4 regions of the Streptomyces sp. NPDC014889 genome follow, and region 1 is predicted to be linked to each of the others. Evidence: riboswitches for the same ligand, from Rfam matches in the RefSeq annotation. Region 1 holds a riboswitch; each other region holds the start of a gene.
What was found. Region 1 has a riboswitch for cyclic di-AMP ahead of ACF09J_RS03130 (M23 family metallopeptidase). Riboswitches for the same ligand answer to the same signal wherever they lie in the genome.
Positions count from the first base shown of each region.

Region 2: linked by a shared signal. The riboswitch ahead of ACF09J_RS33980 (M23 family metallopeptidase) and the one ahead of ACF09J_RS03130 (M23 family metallopeptidase) in region 1 are both predicted to bind cyclic di-AMP.
Region 3: linked by a shared signal. The riboswitch ahead of ACF09J_RS27925 (NlpC/P60 family protein) and the one ahead of ACF09J_RS03130 (M23 family metallopeptidase) in region 1 are both predicted to bind cyclic di-AMP.
Region 4: linked by a shared signal. The riboswitch ahead of ACF09J_RS13140 (transglycosylase family protein) and the one ahead of ACF09J_RS03130 (M23 family metallopeptidase) in region 1 are both predicted to bind cyclic di-AMP.

Region 1 covers NZ_JBIBWH010000002.1:16,725-20,927, forward strand. Annotated here, with positions in the region: gene ACF09J_RS03120 (PrsW family intramembrane metalloprotease) at 1-379, shown strand, start outside; partial or broken gene ACF09J_RS03125 (aldo/keto reductase) at 402-656, opposite strand; gene ACF09J_RS03130 (M23 family metallopeptidase) at 836-1,873, opposite strand; cyclic di-AMP (ydaO/yuaA leader) riboswitch at 1,885-2,041, opposite strand; tRNA gene ACF09J_RS03135 (tRNA-Met) at 2,286-2,359, opposite strand; gene ACF09J_RS03140 (dihydrofolate reductase family protein) at 2,482-3,612, opposite strand; gene ACF09J_RS03145 (transcriptional regulator) at 3,765-4,172, opposite strand.
Region 2 covers NZ_JBIBWH010000025.1:41,386-45,588, reverse strand. Annotated here, with positions in the region: gene ACF09J_RS33990 (GNAT family N-acetyltransferase) at 1-813, opposite strand, end outside; gene ACF09J_RS33985 (HPr family phosphocarrier protein) at 990-1,271, shown strand; gene ACF09J_RS33980 (M23 family metallopeptidase) at 1,431-2,186, opposite strand; cyclic di-AMP (ydaO/yuaA leader) riboswitch at 2,199-2,359, opposite strand; gene ACF09J_RS33975 (M16 family metallopeptidase) at 2,563-3,951, opposite strand; gene ACF09J_RS33970 (M16 family metallopeptidase) at 3,948-4,203, opposite strand, start outside.
Region 3 covers NZ_JBIBWH010000015.1:70,294-74,496, forward strand. Annotated here, with positions in the region: gene ACF09J_RS27920 (SAM-dependent methyltransferase) at 1-810, shown strand, start outside; gene ACF09J_RS27925 (NlpC/P60 family protein) at 875-2,644, opposite strand; cyclic di-AMP (ydaO/yuaA leader) riboswitch at 2,653-2,827, opposite strand; gene ACF09J_RS27930 (SOS response-associated peptidase) at 3,053-3,796, shown strand; gene ACF09J_RS27935 (AI-2E family transporter) at 3,979-4,203, shown strand, end outside.
Region 4 covers NZ_JBIBWH010000006.1:81,327-85,529, reverse strand. Annotated here, with positions in the region: gene ACF09J_RS13150 (cytochrome P450) at 1-240, shown strand, start outside; gene ACF09J_RS13145 (transglycosylase family protein) at 463-1,497, shown strand; cyclic di-AMP (ydaO/yuaA leader) riboswitch at 1,680-1,847, shown strand; gene ACF09J_RS13140 (transglycosylase family protein) at 1,852-2,550, shown strand; gene eno (phosphopyruvate hydratase) at 2,807-4,096, shown strand.

The DNA.
Region 1 (4,203 bases):
GCGCAGACTGGCGCGCGACCACGCCCGGCGCCACCTCGGCAGGCAGGCGGCGCGCACAGTCGCCCAGTACGAGGCGTACGCGACCTCGCTGGCGTTCCTGCGGCACCGCGGGCGCCGGGGCAGGGCCGGGGCCGACTTCGCCGTACGGGAACGGGAACTGCTGCACGAGCTGTGGCGCAGGCGGGAGGTGGCACAGCCCGCACTGGACCACGCGGCCAGGATGACGACGCCGCCGGCCGCGCCGCCCTGGCCGGGATACGGGGTCCACGGGGTGCACCCGCGGCCGCTGGGGTACGGGCCGTACAGCCCGGCGACGCCGTATCCCCACGGTCCGGCGGCGCCGTATCCGTCGTACAACCCGTACCGGACCCCGTCGTAGGACCCGGGCCCGGGGACGGGAGTCACGCCGACGCCCGCGTCAGCTTCCCGAGCTCCTCCTCCGTCAGCCGCAGCTCCGCGACGCCGAGCCGTGCCGGGAGTTGTTCCACCGTCCGCGCCGAGGCGATCGGGGCGGCCACCGTCGGCTGTGCGGCGAGCCAGGCCAGGGCCACCGTGGCGACCTCGGCGTCATGGGCCCGCGCCACCTCGTCCAGGGCCGTGAGGACCTTCTGGCCGCGCTCGGTCTCCAGGTGCTTGGCCGCGCCCTGCGCCCGCGCGCACTGCGAGCAGGGGGGACCCCCAGCCGATGATCGTCTCGGACTCGCCGCCCCTGTTGCCGTCCACCCACGCGGAGTACGAGTCGGCGGTGTCGACGAAGTTGCCTCCGGCGGCCGTGTAGGCGTCGAGGACGGCTAGGTCCCACGGGCTCGTCGGCGGTGGGACCGGTCCGCGCTCGTCAGGGGGTGAGGCCCCTGTCGCGCAGCCACGCCATCGGGTCGATCCCGGTGGACTGGCCGCCCGGGTGGACCTCCAGGTGGAGGTGGGGCCCGGTGACGTTGCCGGTGGCGCCCACGCGGCCGATCACGTCGCCCGTGCTGACCTGCTGGCCGACGCTGACGCTGATCGACGACTGGTGGCAGTACCAGAGCTCGGTGCCGTCGTCGAGGGTGACGATCGTGCGGTAGCCGTAGGCACCGGCCCAGCCGGCCTCGGTGACGGTGCCGGTGTGGATCGCCTTGAGCAGGGTGCCCGTGGGCGCGGCGAAGTCGAGGCCGGTGTGGTAGCCGGAGGACCACATGGAGCCGGCCTGGCCGAACGTGGAGGTGAGCGTGTACGAGGAGGTGGGCAGCGTGTACTGCTTGGCCAGCTCGGCCAGTCGCGCCTCCTCGGCCTTCTGCGCGGCCTCCTCCTCCGCCTTCTTCTTGGCGGCGGTGGCCTCGGCCTCGGCCGTCTTCCGCGCCTTCGCGGCGTCGTCGGCGGCCTTCTTGGCGGCGGCGGCCTGGGCGTCCGCCTGGGCCTTGGCCTCGCTCTGCTCCTGCTGCTGCTCGGCCTGCGCCATGATCCGGTTGCGCAGCACCTCGCCGGCGTCCGAGGTGCCCTGCTGGGTCTCGGCGGCGGTCACGCCGATGCCGCTGAGCGCGGTGGCCGAGCCCTCGGGGGCGGCGTCGGAGTTGTCGTCGAACAGGGAGCCCACGGAGGGCAGGTCGGGCAGCGAGATGGACACCGGCGGCTTGGCGCTGTTGGCGCTGGCCATGCCGCCCGCGCCGACGGCGGCGATGACGCCGACGCCGAGAACGGTGGAGCTGCGGGCGAGTCCGCCGCCGCGCTGCTTGGCGACGCGGTGCCGGCCGCGGACGGGACGGATGGACTCCGCGCTCGGGTTCCACTCCTCCCAGGGGCCCTCATCGGCACGTCGGCTGTCGTAGCCGAAGGTCTCGCCGTGTTGGCGGCTCGGCGCGAACGGGGCTTCCGGGGCAGGCGGGTTGGACGCCACGAAGGCGCACTCCTTTCCTTCCGCATCGCCTACCGGGTTAGCTGACGGGTTCGGAGCGGGAAGGTCTCCTACGCGCGTAAACAAGCCGTGCTCACACGGCGGTTACGCTCGATTCACCCCAAGTAGGTGGTTCCCCGGTTCCCTTGCGGGATTCGGCGTGCGCGCACGGAGCCGCCTCTTGTGACGGCTGGGACGACCGTGCTGCGTTATCGAACGTTAATAGACGCGGGCCCCTGATTCCAAGCCGTTCGGCTTGATCACTCAACCTTCCGGCCCGACCTTACGGTCCATGAGCACCGAAAACCGGGCGAGTTGACCCCACTTTCCGGAGCGCTTGCGACGAGCACCCGCACACCCGTGAAAACACTCAGGGCCGGAATCCATGAATCGGATTCCGGCCCTGAGCCTTCAGTAGCGGGGACAGGATTTGAACCTGCGACCTCTGGGTTATGAGCCCAGCGAGCTACCGAGCTGCTCCACCCCGCGTCGTTGTGACACCAGTATATGCCATCCGGAAGGCGGCTCGCACCAACCTCCTCGCCCACCTCCCGTCACACGGTTCCGGTGGGCGGCGAGGGCGGGGGACGCAGGCAGGGGACGAGGGCCTCTCAGCCGAGCAGATGCCGGTTGGGATCCCTGGCCGGCTCCTCGAACTCCGGCACCACGACGACGTCCGCGCCACCGGCCGCCAGCACCCCGGTTCCGTCGGCGCCCTCGACGAACGTGTCGGGTTCCCGCCACGCCGTCACCACCCGCCGCACCCCCGCGTCCAGAATCAGCCGGGCGCACGGACGCGGCCGGGAGGCGCGGCGGGCGCACGGCTCCAGGCTGCTGTACACCGTGGCGTCCGGCAGCCGCGGATCCGCCGGGTCGACCTTGGCCAGCGCCGCCTCCTCCGCGTGCACGACCGGGTCGCCCCCCTCCCGCGAGTACCCGCGGGCGAGTTCGGTCCCGTCGGCGGCGACCACCACGGCGCCCACGCTGAACGCGGTAGGGGACGGCGGGCACTGGGCCGCCAGTTCGCAGGCGATCCGGAGCCAGTGCCGGTCCGCGGGAGCGGCGCGGCCGGCGGCGCCGGGAGCGGTGGGTTCGTAACGCACGAGGACGACGTCCCCGATGGTCCGCGTCTCCACCAGCCGCAGCCGCCCGCCCTGGTAGGTCCCGGGCCCGAACAGCCGGGGTGCCTCCGGGTCCCCCACGAACAGGGGGGCGAGCACGAGCTGCACCTCGTCCGCGAGCTGCTGCTGGAGGAGCTGGGTGTGGACGGTCCCGCCGCCCTCGACCATGAGCCGGCGCACCCCGCGCACGTCGTGCAGGTGCTCCAGCAGCCGGGGCCAGCCGAGTTCGGCGCCCAGCGGCACGACGTCGGCGGCCAGTCCCGTACGCCGCAGCCGCAGCGCGCCCTCGTCGGTCGTGCACAGGACCTTCTCGCCGCCGGTGTGCCAGAAGGGCGCCCCGGGGTCCAGCTCGCCGGAGGCGCTGACCGCGACCTTCAGCGGGTACTCCGGCTTCCCGGCGGCGCGGCGCGCGGCCCGCCGCGCGGGCGAGTTCACCAGCAGCCGCGGGTTGTCGGCCCGCAGGGTGCCTGCGCCGATCAGGATCGCGTCGGCCGACGCCCGCACCTCGTCGACCCGGTCGAAGTCGGCGGGGCTGGAGAGCAGCAGGCGTTCGGGGCCTGTGTCGTCCAGGTAGCCGTCGAGCGAGACGGCGGCGGACAGCAGGACGTACGGGTGGGGCATGGACGCACTCTCCCTCGGAGGCGGCCGGACCGGTCACGGACCCGGCCCGCCGTCGGACTCACTCGAACGAAACAACCAACCAGCCTCAAGCTTGAAGCAGGCCGCACAGGTGCACCGGACGTCACCGCGCCCTTCACGACCGGTACCGGGGACTACGCCTCCGTCGCCGGGGTTTCGTCGGCCGCCGCGCCCAGGGCCGCCGCCCGGGAGGCCAGGTCGCGCAGGGCCGCGAGATGGGCGAGGAGAGCGCGGCGGCCCTCCGGGCTCAGCCGCAGCCACGTACGCGGGCGCTTGCCCACGTGCCCCTTGCGCACCTTGACGTACTCCGCGGCCTCCAGCGCACCGACCACCTTGCTCAGCACCGAGTCCGAGATCCCGCACCCCTCACGGACGGCACGGAACTCGGCCTCGGCGCACCCGGAGAGAAACGCCATGACGGCGAGCCGGGTGGGATGGTGGATGCGCTCGTCCAGTGCGGGTGGCACCCGCTCCTCGGCGGCCTCGGCGGCCTCGGCGGCCCGCGGCGCGTCGGGGACGCCGGGAGCGGGGGTGTCGTGCATCAGGTCCTCCGAGCGTCGGTGTCGCGGCGTG
Region 2 (4,203 bases), on a different contig from region 1:
GTCGATGTCCCGCACCGAGCGGTGGGCGGGCACCCCGTCGATCTCCCGGCAGTCCTCGCCGAAGGCCCGGTTCACGGCGTGGAGCCGGCCCGTGAACCCGGCGTCGCGGATGTTGTCGAGGATGCCGCGGCCGACGCCGCCGCGCGTGCGGCCCACCCCGATGACGGCGACCGAGCCCGGCACGAGCAGCCGCCGTACCGACCGCGCCTCGGCCCGCTGCTCCCGTGCCTGCTGCACGGCCAGCGAGCGGTCGGTCGGCTCGATGCCGAACTCCAGGTGCACGACGCCGTCCTCGAAGCTGCGCTTCTGGGTGTACCCGGCGTCCGTGAACACCTTGATCATCTTGGTGTTGGCCGGCAGCACCTCGGCGGTGAAGCGGCGGATGCCGCGCTCGCGGGCGACGGCCGCGATGTGTTCGAGGAGCGCGGAGGCGACGCCGCGGCCCTGGTGGGCGTCCTGCACCAGGAAGGCGACCTCGGCCTCGTCGGAGGGCGCCGAGGCCGGCATGCCGTCCGCGCCGATGCGGTCGTAGCGCACGGTGGCGATGAACTCGCCGCCGACGGTGGCCGCGAGTCCCACCCGGTCCACGAAGTCGTGGTGCGTGAAGCGGTGGACGTCCTTCGCGGACAGCCGCGGGTAGGGCGCGAAGAAGCGGTAATACTTGGACTCGTCCGACACCTGTTCGTAGAAGCTGACCAGACGGCCGGCGTCATCGGCGGTGATGGGGCGGATCCGTGCGGTACCTCCGTCACGCAGCACCACGTCGGCCTCCCAGTGGGCGGGGTACTCGTGCCGGTCCGGCGAGGTCTGCATGGGCCCCAGCGTACGGCTCGCGTCCGACAGCGGCGCGAGGCAGTCTGTGGAGGACACACGTCGGACCGAGGCCGCGGTCCGACGCCGTCCGGGGCGGCGCACACCCCCGCTCCGGACTTGTTCCACGTGTGGAAAACTGGTCTAGACAACCCTGATCACCTGAAGGGCAGCAACACATGGCTGAGCGCCGCGTCAACGTCGGCTGGGCCGAGGGTCTCCACGCCCGCCCCGCCTCCATCTTCGTCCGGGCCGCCACGGCCGCAGGCATCCCGGTGACGATCGCCAAGGCCGACGGGACGCCCGTCAACGCGGCCTCCATGCTGGCCGTGCTCGGCCTCGGCGCCGAGGGCGGCGAGGAGGTCGTCCTGGCCTCCGACGCCGACGGCGCGGACGCCGCGCTCGACCGGCTGGCCAAGCTGGTCGCCGAGGGGCTCGAGGAGCTGCCCGAGACGGTCTGACCAGCAGGAACGGTCCTGCGCCGAAGCCGTGCCGCCCGGACGGGCCGGCACGGCTTCGGCGTGCCCGGCGGGGGGCCTCCGGAAGCCCGCGGGGAAACCGGAAGCCCCGGCTCGGGAGCCGGGGCTTCGGGGATGCCGGACGGTACGCCCGGCGGCGGGTCAGACGTTGAGGCCGTGCTTGCGCAGGTAGGCCACGGGGTCGACGTCGGAGCCGTAGTCCGGGGTCGTACGGGCCTCGAAGTGCAGGTGCGGTCCGGTGACGTTGCCGGTCGCGCCGGACAGGCCGATCTGCCGGCCCGGGGTGACGTGCTGGCCCACCGAGACCTGGACGGACGACAGATGCGCGTACTGGGTGTACATGCCGTCGGCCATCCTGATCACGATCTGGTTCCCGTACGCCCCGCCCCAGCCGGCGTCGACGACGGTGCCGCTGCCGACCGCGTGGACGCTGGTGCCGCTCGCGGCGTGGAAGTCGACGCCGGTGTGGGCGCCGGACGACCACAGGTAGCCGCCGGTCAGGTAGCCGGTCGAGATGTACGAGTTGAAGATCGGCGTCACGAAGGCGTTGAGGCGCTTGCGCTCGGCCGCGCGGGCGGCGCGCGCCTTGGCCTCGCGCTCCTTCGCCGCCTGCTCGGCGGCCTTCTCGCGCGCGGCCTTCTCGGCCTCCTTGCGCGCGGCGGCACGGTGCTGGGCGACGGACTGGGCGTCGATCTTCTCGGCGACGCTGTCGCCGATGGTGACGACCGGGGTGAGGCCGGTGTCCTCGAGGGCGGGGGCCTCCGCCGCGAGGGCCGGGGCGGCGAGGGTGCCGATGACACCGGTGGTGGCCAGGGCCGCGACGCCCGCCGCGCGGGCGGTGGTGCGGTGCATCCGGCTCGGCCGTCGGTGCTTCCCGGCGGCGCGGGTGAACGCCATGGAGACGTGGGTCCTTTCCTTCCCTGTCGCCTACCGGGTTAGCTGACGGGTTCGGAGCAGGAAGGTCTCCTACGGCCCCCTCGCGTGGCGCGCGGGCGTCCGATTCACCCCAGGGACGATGGGTCCCCGGCTCCCCTGGCTCGCGCCGTACGGGGACTCGGCGATGACTGTCCGGTGCCGCGGACGCGGCGCACTGCCCGACGAACAGCCGGACCGACGCTAAACGGGGCCGCTTTCAATTCCCAAACGGATCAGATGTTTTGTAGCGCATACCACAGGGCAGACAGGCGGTCTCCCCCTCAATTCGGACAAGATCAGGACAACACAGGGCCCTGGTGACGCTTCGGTCACCAGGGCCCCGCGTTCGTGTGTGCCGCTACTCGGCCTCGACGACCGTGACCCGGCCGACGCCCAGGGCCTCGACGGGCTCCTTGATCTGCGCCGCGTCGCCGACGAGGACCGTCACCAGACGGTCCACCGGGAAGGCGTTGACGACGGCCGCGGTGGCCTCCACCGTGCCGGTGGCGGCGAGCTGCTGATAGAGCGTCGCCTGGTAGTCGTCCGGCAGGTGCTGCTCGACCTGGTCGGCCAGCGTGCCCGCGACGGCGGCGGCCGTCTCGTACTTCAGCGGCGCCACGCCGACGAGGTTCTGCACGGCGACGTCGCGCTCGGGGTCGGTGAGACCCTCCGCGGCGAGCTTGCGCAGCACCGTGAACAGGTCGTCCAGGGCCGGGCCGGTGTTCGGGGTGTCGACCGAGCCGCTGATGGCGAGCATCGCGGCGCCCGAGCCGTCGGGGGCCGAGCGCATCACCTGGCCGAACGCCCGCACCCCGTAGGTGTAGCCCTTCTCCTCGCGCAGGACGCGGTCCAGGCGGGAGGTGAGGGTGCCGCCGAGGCAGTAGGTGCCGAGCACCTGGGCGGGCCACACGCGGGCGTGCCGGTCGGAACCGATCCGGCCGATGAGCAACTGAGTCTGGACGGCGCCGGGCCGGTCCACGATGACCACACGGCCGGTGTCGTCGGCGGTCACCGGCGGCACGGGCCGCGGCTTGGCGGGCGCGCCGGTCCAGGCGCCCAGGGTCCGGCCCAGCAGCTCGTCGAGGTCGACGCCGGTGAGGTCGCCGACGACCACGGCGGTGGCCGTGGCCGGGCGCACGTGCCGGTCGTAGAAGGCACGGACGGCCGCCGAGTCGATGGCGCCGACCGTCTCCTCGGTGCCCTGGCGCGGACGCGACATGCGCGCGTCCGCCGGGAAGAGCTCCTTGGACAGCTCCTTGGCGGCGCGGCGGGCCGGGTTGGCCAGCTCGTGCGGGATCTCGTCGAGCCGGTTGCGCACCAGCCGCTCCACCTCGGAGTCGGCGAACGCGGGCGCCCTGAGGGCGTCGGACAGCAGGCCGAGCCCCTTGGCCAGTCGGGAGGCGGGGACCTCCAGGCTCAGCCGTACGCCGGGGTGGTCGGCGTGCGCGTCGAGGGTGGCGCCCGCGCGCTCCAGCTCGGCGGCGAACTCCTCGGCGGAGTGCTTGTCGGTGCCCTCGGAGAAGGCCCGCGCCATGATCGTGGCGACGCCGTCCAGGCCGGCCGGCTCCGCCTCCAGGGGCGCGTCCAGCAGCACCTCGACGGCGACGACCTGCTGGCCGGGGCGGTGGCAGCGCAGCACCGTCAGGCCGTTGTCCAGCGTCCCGCGCTCGGGGGCGGGGAACGCCCACGGCCTGGCCGCGCCTGCCTGCGGCTGCGGGTGGAACTCCATCGTGGCGAGCTCGGTCACTTCGCCGCCTCCTCGGTCTCGTCGGTGGCCGCGGCGTCCGCGTCCTGGGCGTCGTCCTGCGCGTCGGCGGCGGTCGGCTCGTAGACGAGCACCGCGCGGTTGTCGGGACGCAGGCGGGACTTGGCGACCTCCTGCACCTCCTCGGGCGTCACCTCCAGGACACGTCCGACGGCGGTCAGGGCGAGCTGCGGGTCGCCGAACAGGACGGCGTAGCGGCACAGTTCGTCGGCGCGGCCGGCGACCGTGCCGAGG
Region 3 (4,203 bases), on a different contig from region 1:
CGGGACGGAGACGGGCTGCCGCGGGGCGTCGATCCGGGCAAGGCAAGCGTGGCCCGGATGTACGACGCCATGCTGGGCGGCGAGCACAACTTCGCCATAGACCGGGAGGCGGTGGCCGCCTTCACGGCGATCGACCCCCAGGTGCGCACCCTGGCCCGCGCCAACCGCGCCTTCCTGGGCCGTGCCGTGCGGTTCCTGGTGGACGCCGGGGTGCGCCAGTTCGTCGACCTCGGCTCCGGGATCCCCACCCAGGGCAATGTGCACGAGGTCGCCCAGGCCGCCAGTCCCGGCGCGAAAGTGGTGTACGTCGACAACGACCCGGTCGCGGTCGCGCACAGCGAGGCCCTGCTCGCCGACAACCCGGACGCGGCGATCGTGGCCGCCGACATCCGCGATCCCGCGGGGATACTCTCCGCGCCGCAGGTGCGCAAGCTGATCGACTTCGACGAGCCCGTCGCCGTCCTGATGATCACGATCCTGCACTTCGTCACCCCGCAGGAGGACCCCGGCGGCATCGTGGCCGCCTTCCGGGACGCGCTGCCCGCGGGCAGCTGGCTGGCCCTGACCCACGCCACGGACGAGGACCGCCCCGACACGGCCGCGGCGGTCGGGCAGCTCTACCGCGACCGGGCCACCTCGCCGGTCACGGCACGCTCCCGCGGCGAGATCGAGTCCCTCTTCGACGGGTTCGACCTGGCGGAGCCGGGATTGGTCTACGTCCCGCTGTGGCGTCCGGACCGGGACGAGGAGGTCCCGGAGGACCCGTCCCAGTTCTGGGTGTACGCCGGGGTGGGCCGCAAGAACGCGTGAACGACGGGCGGGAAGGTCCGGGTGACGCCGCCGCGGTCACCCGGGCCTCCCCGCCCGTGACGGCTCAGGCCGGCCGTATCGCGCTGTGGATGGCTCGGGGGCCCGCGAAGAAGATCGACTCCTCGCGTATGGACGCGCCCGGACTCGGGGCGTGCACCATGGTGCCGTTGCCCGCGTACAGGCCCACGTGGCTGACCTCGCCGTAGAAGAAGATCAGGTCCCCCGGCTCCAGTTCGGCGAGCTCGATCGCCGCGCCGGAGCCGACCTGTTCGTGGGTGGTGCGGGGCAGGGCCACGTCCGCGGCCCGCCAGGCGGCCTGGGTGAGACTCGAGCAGTCGTAGGAGCCCGGACCTGTGGCTCCCCACACGCACGGCTTGCCGATCTGCGCGCGGGCGAAGGCCAGCGCCTTGGCGGCCTTCCGCTCGTAGGCCGAGGCCGGGCTCTCGGCGACGGCGGCGCCGGTCGCTGGGCCGGGGGCTCCCGCCTGGCTGGCGTCGAAGAGCGAGTTGCCGTCCAGCGGCGGGGTCGTGTCGAAGAGGCCAGTGGCGTGCTGCTGCCACTGCGCCGCCTCCGGCCGAGGCAGGGGCTCCTCGGCCGGCCGCGCGCTCTGCTGCGCGGCGTGCCGGGCCAGCATCTCGCCGGCCTGCGCGAGCTTGCCCCGCGTCCGCTCCTTGGCGGGCCGCTGCACCGCGGCGGCCTGCCGACGACGCGCGACCGGGACCCCACCCGCAGGCTGCGTGACGGGCCCGTCGGGCGGGGTCGCGACACCCGGGCTCCCGCTGACACCCATCGCCCCGGCCCCGGTGGCCACCGCCGTCCCTGAGGAAAGAGCGCCCAGGGCCCCGGTGGAGGGCACCGCCCGCATGGTGCCGGTCGGGGGAGCCTGCATGCCTCCGGTGGTGCGGTCGGGCAGTACGCCCGTGGTGCCGGTGGTCCGAGCATCCATGGCCCCTGCGGGAGGCGCGCCGCTGATTCCGTTCGGGAGCAGGTTCATGCTGCCGGTGGGTGGTGGCTGCATGGTGCGGTCGGGCAGTACGCCCATGGTGCCGGTGGTCCGAGCATCCATGGTCCCTGCGGGAGGTGCGCCGGTGGTTTCGTTCGGGAGCAGGTTCATGCTGCCGGTGGGTGGCGGCTGCATGGTGCGGTCGGGCAGTACGCCCATGGTGCCGGTGGTCCGAGCATCCATGGCCCCTGCGGGAGGCGCGCCGGTGGTTTCGTTCGGGAGCAGGCTCATGCTGCCGGTGGGGGGCGGCTGCATGGAGCGGCTGGACAGCGCGTCCAGGGTGCCGGTGGGCGGCCGCATGGCCCCGTCGGGCAGTACGCCCATGGTGCCGGTGGTGGGCGGGGGCGGTTGCATGGGGCGGGCGGTCAGTTCCGCCACGGGGGCGGCGGCGGGCAACTCCGGGACGGTCCGTGCCGCGGCCGCGAGTTCGGGTGCCGAGGCCGCCGGGCCGGCGGACAGCTCGGGCCGAGGGGCCCTGCCCGCTTCGAGGGCCAGGCCCTCGCGGGCATCCGCCGGACGCCTGTCCTGCGCCGCGGCGGGGGAGTCGGCCTGTCTCGGCATACGGTCCGGCGGCAGGACCGCAGGCATGGTCGGACCCAACTGGGCGCGCCCCACGTCGAACCACTTCCTGGCCACCCGGTCCACGGCCGGATCGGATCCGCCGGAACCGCTCCAGGAAGCCGAACCCCGCCGCGTACGAGCGCTCTTGCTCATCGCGCGGGTGGCGTTGAAGTTCCCCGTGGCGTTCTCCGCCTGGTCGTAGAGGCTGCTGATCCGCTGCTGGACCTCGGCGCGGCTCGGCCTGTCGTCGCTCGGTCGTTCCGGCGTCAAGAGGGACGCACTCCTCCCATGGGCCGCCTACCGGTTCTGCTCTCGGCATCGGGCGGACGTTCTGCGGAAGGCGTGCCCTACGGCCCTTGTCCCGAGGGACAGTTGGGCCGCTTCACCCCGAGGTTGGTCGGTTCCCCGGCTCCGGCCGCTGCGGGGGCGTACCGGACTCGGCGGAGGTCGCACGATCCGACGCGACTCGCCGGAGGCAATCGTGCGTCCTGGCCGTCAACTTAGCGAACGTGTGTACTCGGTGTGAAGATTGAGGCGTGGAATGTCCGATACGTATTCGTGACCTTCCCGTGAGGTGCCTCACGTTCATGTCCGTCTGCGCGGCATCGTCGAGGTGACCCCGCCGGCGGGCGTGAGGCGCTCCCGCCCCCGGCCCCGCCGCCGTGGCACCCTGGCCCCATGTGCGGTCGCTACGTCTCCACCCGCGGTCCGGAGGACCTGGTCCGGCACTTCCGGGTCACCGAGTGGCGCCCGGAGGAGTCGCTCGCCCCGAGCTGGAACGTCGCCCCGACCGACGAGGTGTGGGCCGTTCTCGAACGCGCGCCGCGCGAGGACCGCACCCCGGCCGCCGTCCGCAGGGAGCTGCGGCCGCTGCGCTGGGGACTGGTCCCGTCCTGGGCGAGGGACGTGAAGGCCGGCGCCCGGATGATCAACGCCCGGGTGGAGACCGTGCACGAGAAGCCGGCCTTCCGCCGCGCCTTCGTCAGGCACCGCTGCCTGCTGCCCGCCGACGGCTTCTACGAATGGCAGCAGATCAAGGCCCAGGACACCGGCAGGACCCACAAGCAGCCGTACTACATCAGCCCCGAGGACGGTGAGCTGATGGCGCTCGCCGGGCTGTACGCGTACTGGCGGGACCCGCACGTGGCGCGGGACGACGACCCCGCCGCCTGGCTGACCACGTGCACCATCATCACCACCGAGGCCACCGACGAGGCCGGCCGGGTCCACCCGAGGATGCCGCTGGCCCTCACCCCGGACCACTACGACGCCTGGCTCGACCCCCGCCATCAGGACCCCGGCGAACTACGGACGCTGCTGAGCCCCCCGGCGGGCGGCAGGCTCGGCGCCCGGCCGGTCTCCCCGGCCGTCAACAACGTGCGCAACAACGGCCCCGAGCTGCTGGACGAGACGCCGCCGTGACGGGCCGGACCGCCCCGGCCCACCCGCGCGGCACCGTGCGCCGCACGTGCACCCGTTCCCCCTGATGCCCCCGATGACCGCCCACCCGGCCGAACTGCACCCCTGCCCCGGCCCGGCCGGACCTTACGGTGCTCAAGAGGGCTCAGGAGGCTCGAGGGGGCCCAGGACGAAGGAGAGGCGCGGTGGCTGCTGCGGGCGCTCCGGCGGGCGGGCCGGGCCGCGGGCGCCGGGCGGCCCGCCGGGTGCCCGGCAGCCGCCCGGCGCCCTCCGTACGCCTCCCGCCGCACGCCCGGACCGCTGCCGCGGTCCGGAAGGCCGAGCGGACCGTGCCCTGGCTGCGGGTCGCCGCCGCCTACGCCTGGCGCCTCATCCTCGTCGGGGTCGTCGTCTACGGCGTCTTCACCGTC
Region 4 (4,203 bases), on a different contig from region 1:
GGCCCCGACGTCCTCGATCTCGGCCGACGTGACAATCAACACCTCGGCTACGGACACGGCATCCACTACTGCCTCGGCGCGCCGCTCGCCCGTCTGGAGGGCCAGACCGCGCTCGCCACCCTGCTCACCCGGCTTCCGGACCTGCAACTGGGTGCGGATCCAGCCGACTTGCGCTGGCGCGGCGGGCTCATCATGCGCGGACTGCGGACGCTGCCGGTGCGGTTCACTCCCGGTCGGTAAGTCGGAGGGAAGCCGGACAAGGCCGGAAAAGGTGCCTGCCGCCGCATCACCCCTACCCACTGACCGCCTCGAAGATGACAGAGTCTCAACTGTGTGATCTTCACGTGATCTGTGCGGCATGAACTTGTGACAAGCGATCGTCAGCGGATACTTTCACCCATCAGCGTGGCGCCGAGTCGCGGTCGTCACGCCGGTCAGCGTTGTCGCACGAAAGGTCTCCGTATGCTCTCCGGGAACGGCCGTCACCGTCGGCCCCGTCAGGCTCCGGCCCTCCTCGTCGCCGCCGGAGTGACCGGATCCGCCATCGCCATTCCGCTGATGGCCGCCGGCGGCGCCAGCGCGGCCGACGGCAACACCTGGGACAAGGTGGCCAAGTGCGAGAGCGGCGGCGCCTGGAGCGCCAACGCCGGCAACGGCTACTACGGCGGCTTGCAGTTGACGCAGGACGACTGGGAGAAGTACGGCGGTCTCGACTACGCGTTGAGCGCCGACCAGGCGAGCCGGTCCCAGCAGATAGCCGTGGCCGAGAAGGTGCTCGCCGACAAGGGTCCCGGCGCCTGGCCGACGTGCGGGCTGCTCTCCGGTCTCGGCGAGAAGTCCGAGGCGGCGAAGGTCGACACCGGTGTGGGTGATACGTCCGGATCCTCCAACTCCTCCGGAAAGTCCCTCACCGACGACCTCGGTCTGTCGAACTCGTCACAGACGCCGTCCGATTCATCCGGCTCATCCGGCTCGTCGGACGCCGCACCCGGTTCGGCCGACTCCTCCGAGCCCTCCGACTCCGTGAGCACGCCCCCCGGCACGTCCACACCCTCGCCGTCCTCGCCCGCAAAGAAGGGCAAGCCCGGTAAGTCCGACACGTCCCCCGATGTCGCCGCGAGCGGGTCCCAGTCGCCCGACACCTCGCCCTCGGCCGCGCCGGAGTCCGGTGACACGGACAAGTCGTGGCAGGTCGGCGGCACTTCGGCCCTGGTCGACACCGGGGCGCTCGGCGGCGGACGCCACCGCGGCGGCAGCGCCGTCGAGGATCTGGCCGACCACCACACGGCCGCCTCCGCCGGCCGCCACGCCGCGCGCGCCGCCGACTCCTACACCGTCCGTGCCGGCGACTCCCTCGAGTCCATCGCCGACTCCCTTGACGTCCCCGGCGGATGGGACGCGCTGTATGCCGCGAACAAGGGGGCCATCGGGTCCGACCCGAACCACATCTCCGCCGGTCAGACCCTGAATGTCCCGACCGAAACGCCCCAAAAGTAGCGGGAGTTCACGTCACACTTCGCGCCGAATGTCCCATTCGGCCAAAGTGTGGGATGAGTCTCAGAAGCCCTGATCGTCTTTGGAATTCGGCGGAGCGCATGCCTACGGTCATGACTGCTCGTCACCGCGAGCCCCGGCTGCCGCAACGCCGAATCCTGCCAGCGGCCGTACGGGAACAGTCGTCGCGTCAAGCGCCGTGGGCAGGAGCGGGGGACCCAAGGTAAGTGCCGTGCCCGGCAGTTGACCGGAGCGGCTAGGGGTGGAGCCGTGCCTCATGCGTGAGGCACGGCCGGGCAACTCAACCGGCCCGAACCCGACAGCTCACCTCGCAGGCGTCGGTGAGGGGATCCTTCCATGCTGTTCTCCAGCAAGGGCAAGCACCGTCGTACGTCCAGGACCACCCGGGTCATCGCGCTCGCCGGTGTCGCCTCCGCCGCGGTCGCCGCCCCGCTGATGGCGGTCGGCGACGCCTCCGCCGCCACCGCCTCCCAGTGGGACGCGGTCGCGCAGTGCGAGTCCGGTGGCAACTGGTCCATCAACACTGGCAACGGCTTCTACGGCGGCCTCCAGTTCACCAACTCCACCTGGGCCGGCTATGGCGGCACCGCCTACGCGTCGCGCGCCGACCTGGCCTCCAAGTCGCAGCAGATAGCCGTCGCCGAGAAGGTCCTCGCGGGCCAGGGCAAGGGTGCCTGGCCGGTCTGCGGCAAGGGTCTGTCCGGCGCCGCCTACACCGGCAGCGCCCCCGCGTCGTCGTCTGCGTCCTCGTCGAACGGTGGCTCCGCCAAGAGCACCACCACCCGCTCGACCGAGCGGCAGGCCGCCAACCGCTCCGCGACGCGTCCGGCCCCGAGCAGGACCGTCACCACGCCGACCGGCAAGAAGGTCAAGAAGGGCGACGGCGAGTACAAGGTGGTCTCCGGCGACACCCTCAGCTCCATCGCCGCCCGGCACGGCGTCCAGGGCGGCTGGCAGAAGCTGTTCGAGCTGAACAAGGACATCGTCGACAACGCCGACCTCATCTACCCGGGCCAGCAGCTCCACCTGAAGTAAAGGCCCGTCCCCGCCCTCCCTGGGCTCCCCGCCCCGGCGCGTTCCCCCCTACGCGTCGGGGCGGGGTTTTTTCGCCTCGCGCACGCCGGGGCGTTCCCGAACCTTCCCCTCCCCTTTGTTCCGGACGGGAACAATGGATACCGTCATCCTGTCCACGAGGCGGTCGGTCGGCCGGTCGCCACCGCGGGACGGTTAGGCTCTAGTCGCAGGGCTCACGCCCCGCACTTTCAGCGTCACATCCCAGAAGGAGATGCTCGTGCCGTCCATCGACGTCGTCGTAGCCCGGGAAATCCTGGACTCCCGAGGCAACCCCACGGTCGAGGTCGAGGTCGGCCTCGACGACGGCAGCACCGGTCGTGCCGCCGTCCCCTCCGGCGCCTCCACCGGCGCCTTCGAGGCCATCGAGCTCCGTGACGGCGACCCCAACCGCTACCAGGGCAAGGGCGTCGAGAAGGCCGTCCTCGCCGTGATCGAGCAGATCGGCCCGGAGCTCGTCGGTTACGACGCCACCGAGCAGCGTCTGATCGACCAGGCCATGTTCGACCTGGACGCCACCGACAACAAGGGCTCGCTGGGCGCCAACGCCATCCTCGGTGTCTCCCTCGCCGTCGCGCACGCCGCCTCCGAGGCCTCGGACCTCCCCCTCTTCCGCTACCTGGGCGGTCCGAACGCGCACCTGCTGCCGGTGCCGATGATGAACATCCTGAACGGCGGCTCGCACGCCGACTCCAACGTGGACATCCAGGAGTTCATGATCGCCCCGATCGGCGCGGAGTCCTTCTCCGAGGCCCTGCGCTGGGGCACCGAGGTCTACCACACCCTGAAGAAGGTCCTGAAGAGCAAGGGCCTGTCCACCGGCCTCGGCGACGAGGGCGGCTTCGCCCCGAACCTCGGCTCCAACCGCGAGGCCCTCGACCTCATCCTCGAAGCGATCAAGGAAGCCGGCTACGCGCCCGGCGAGCAGATCGCCCTCGCGCTCGACGTCGCCGCCTCCGAGTTCTACAAGGACGGCAAGTACCTCTTCGAGGGCAAGGACCGCTCCGCGGCGGAGATGACCGAGTACTACGAGGAGCTGGTGGCCGCCTACCCGCTCGTCTCCATCGAGGACCCGCTGTTCGAGGACGACTGGGCCGGCTGGAAGGTCATCACCGACAAGCTCGGCGACAAGGTCCAGCTCGTCGGCGACGACCTGTTCGTCACCAACCCCGAGCGCCTCGCCCGCGGCATCGAGGACGGCGCCGCCAACGCGCTGCTCGTGAAGGTGAACCAGATCGGTTCGCTCACCGAGACCCTGGACGCCGTCGAGCTGGCCCAGCGCAACGGCTTCAAGTGCATGATGTCCCACCGTTCCGGCGAGACCGAGGACGTCACCATCGCCGACCTGGCCGTCGCCACCAACTGCGGCCAGATCAAGACCGGCGCCCCGGCCCGCTCCGAGCGCGTCGCCAAGTACAACCAGCTGCTGCGCATCGAGGAGATCCTCGACGACGCCGCGGTGTACGCCGGCCGCTCGGCCTTCCCGCGGTTCCGCTCCGCGAACCAGTAGGCACGGCAGGGGCTCGGCCGCCACGGCGGCTGAGCCGCACAGCGTACGGCTTCGCCCGTCGCACGTACGTCCCCGTACCCGGTCCCGTACCGTGTCCGGGGACGTAC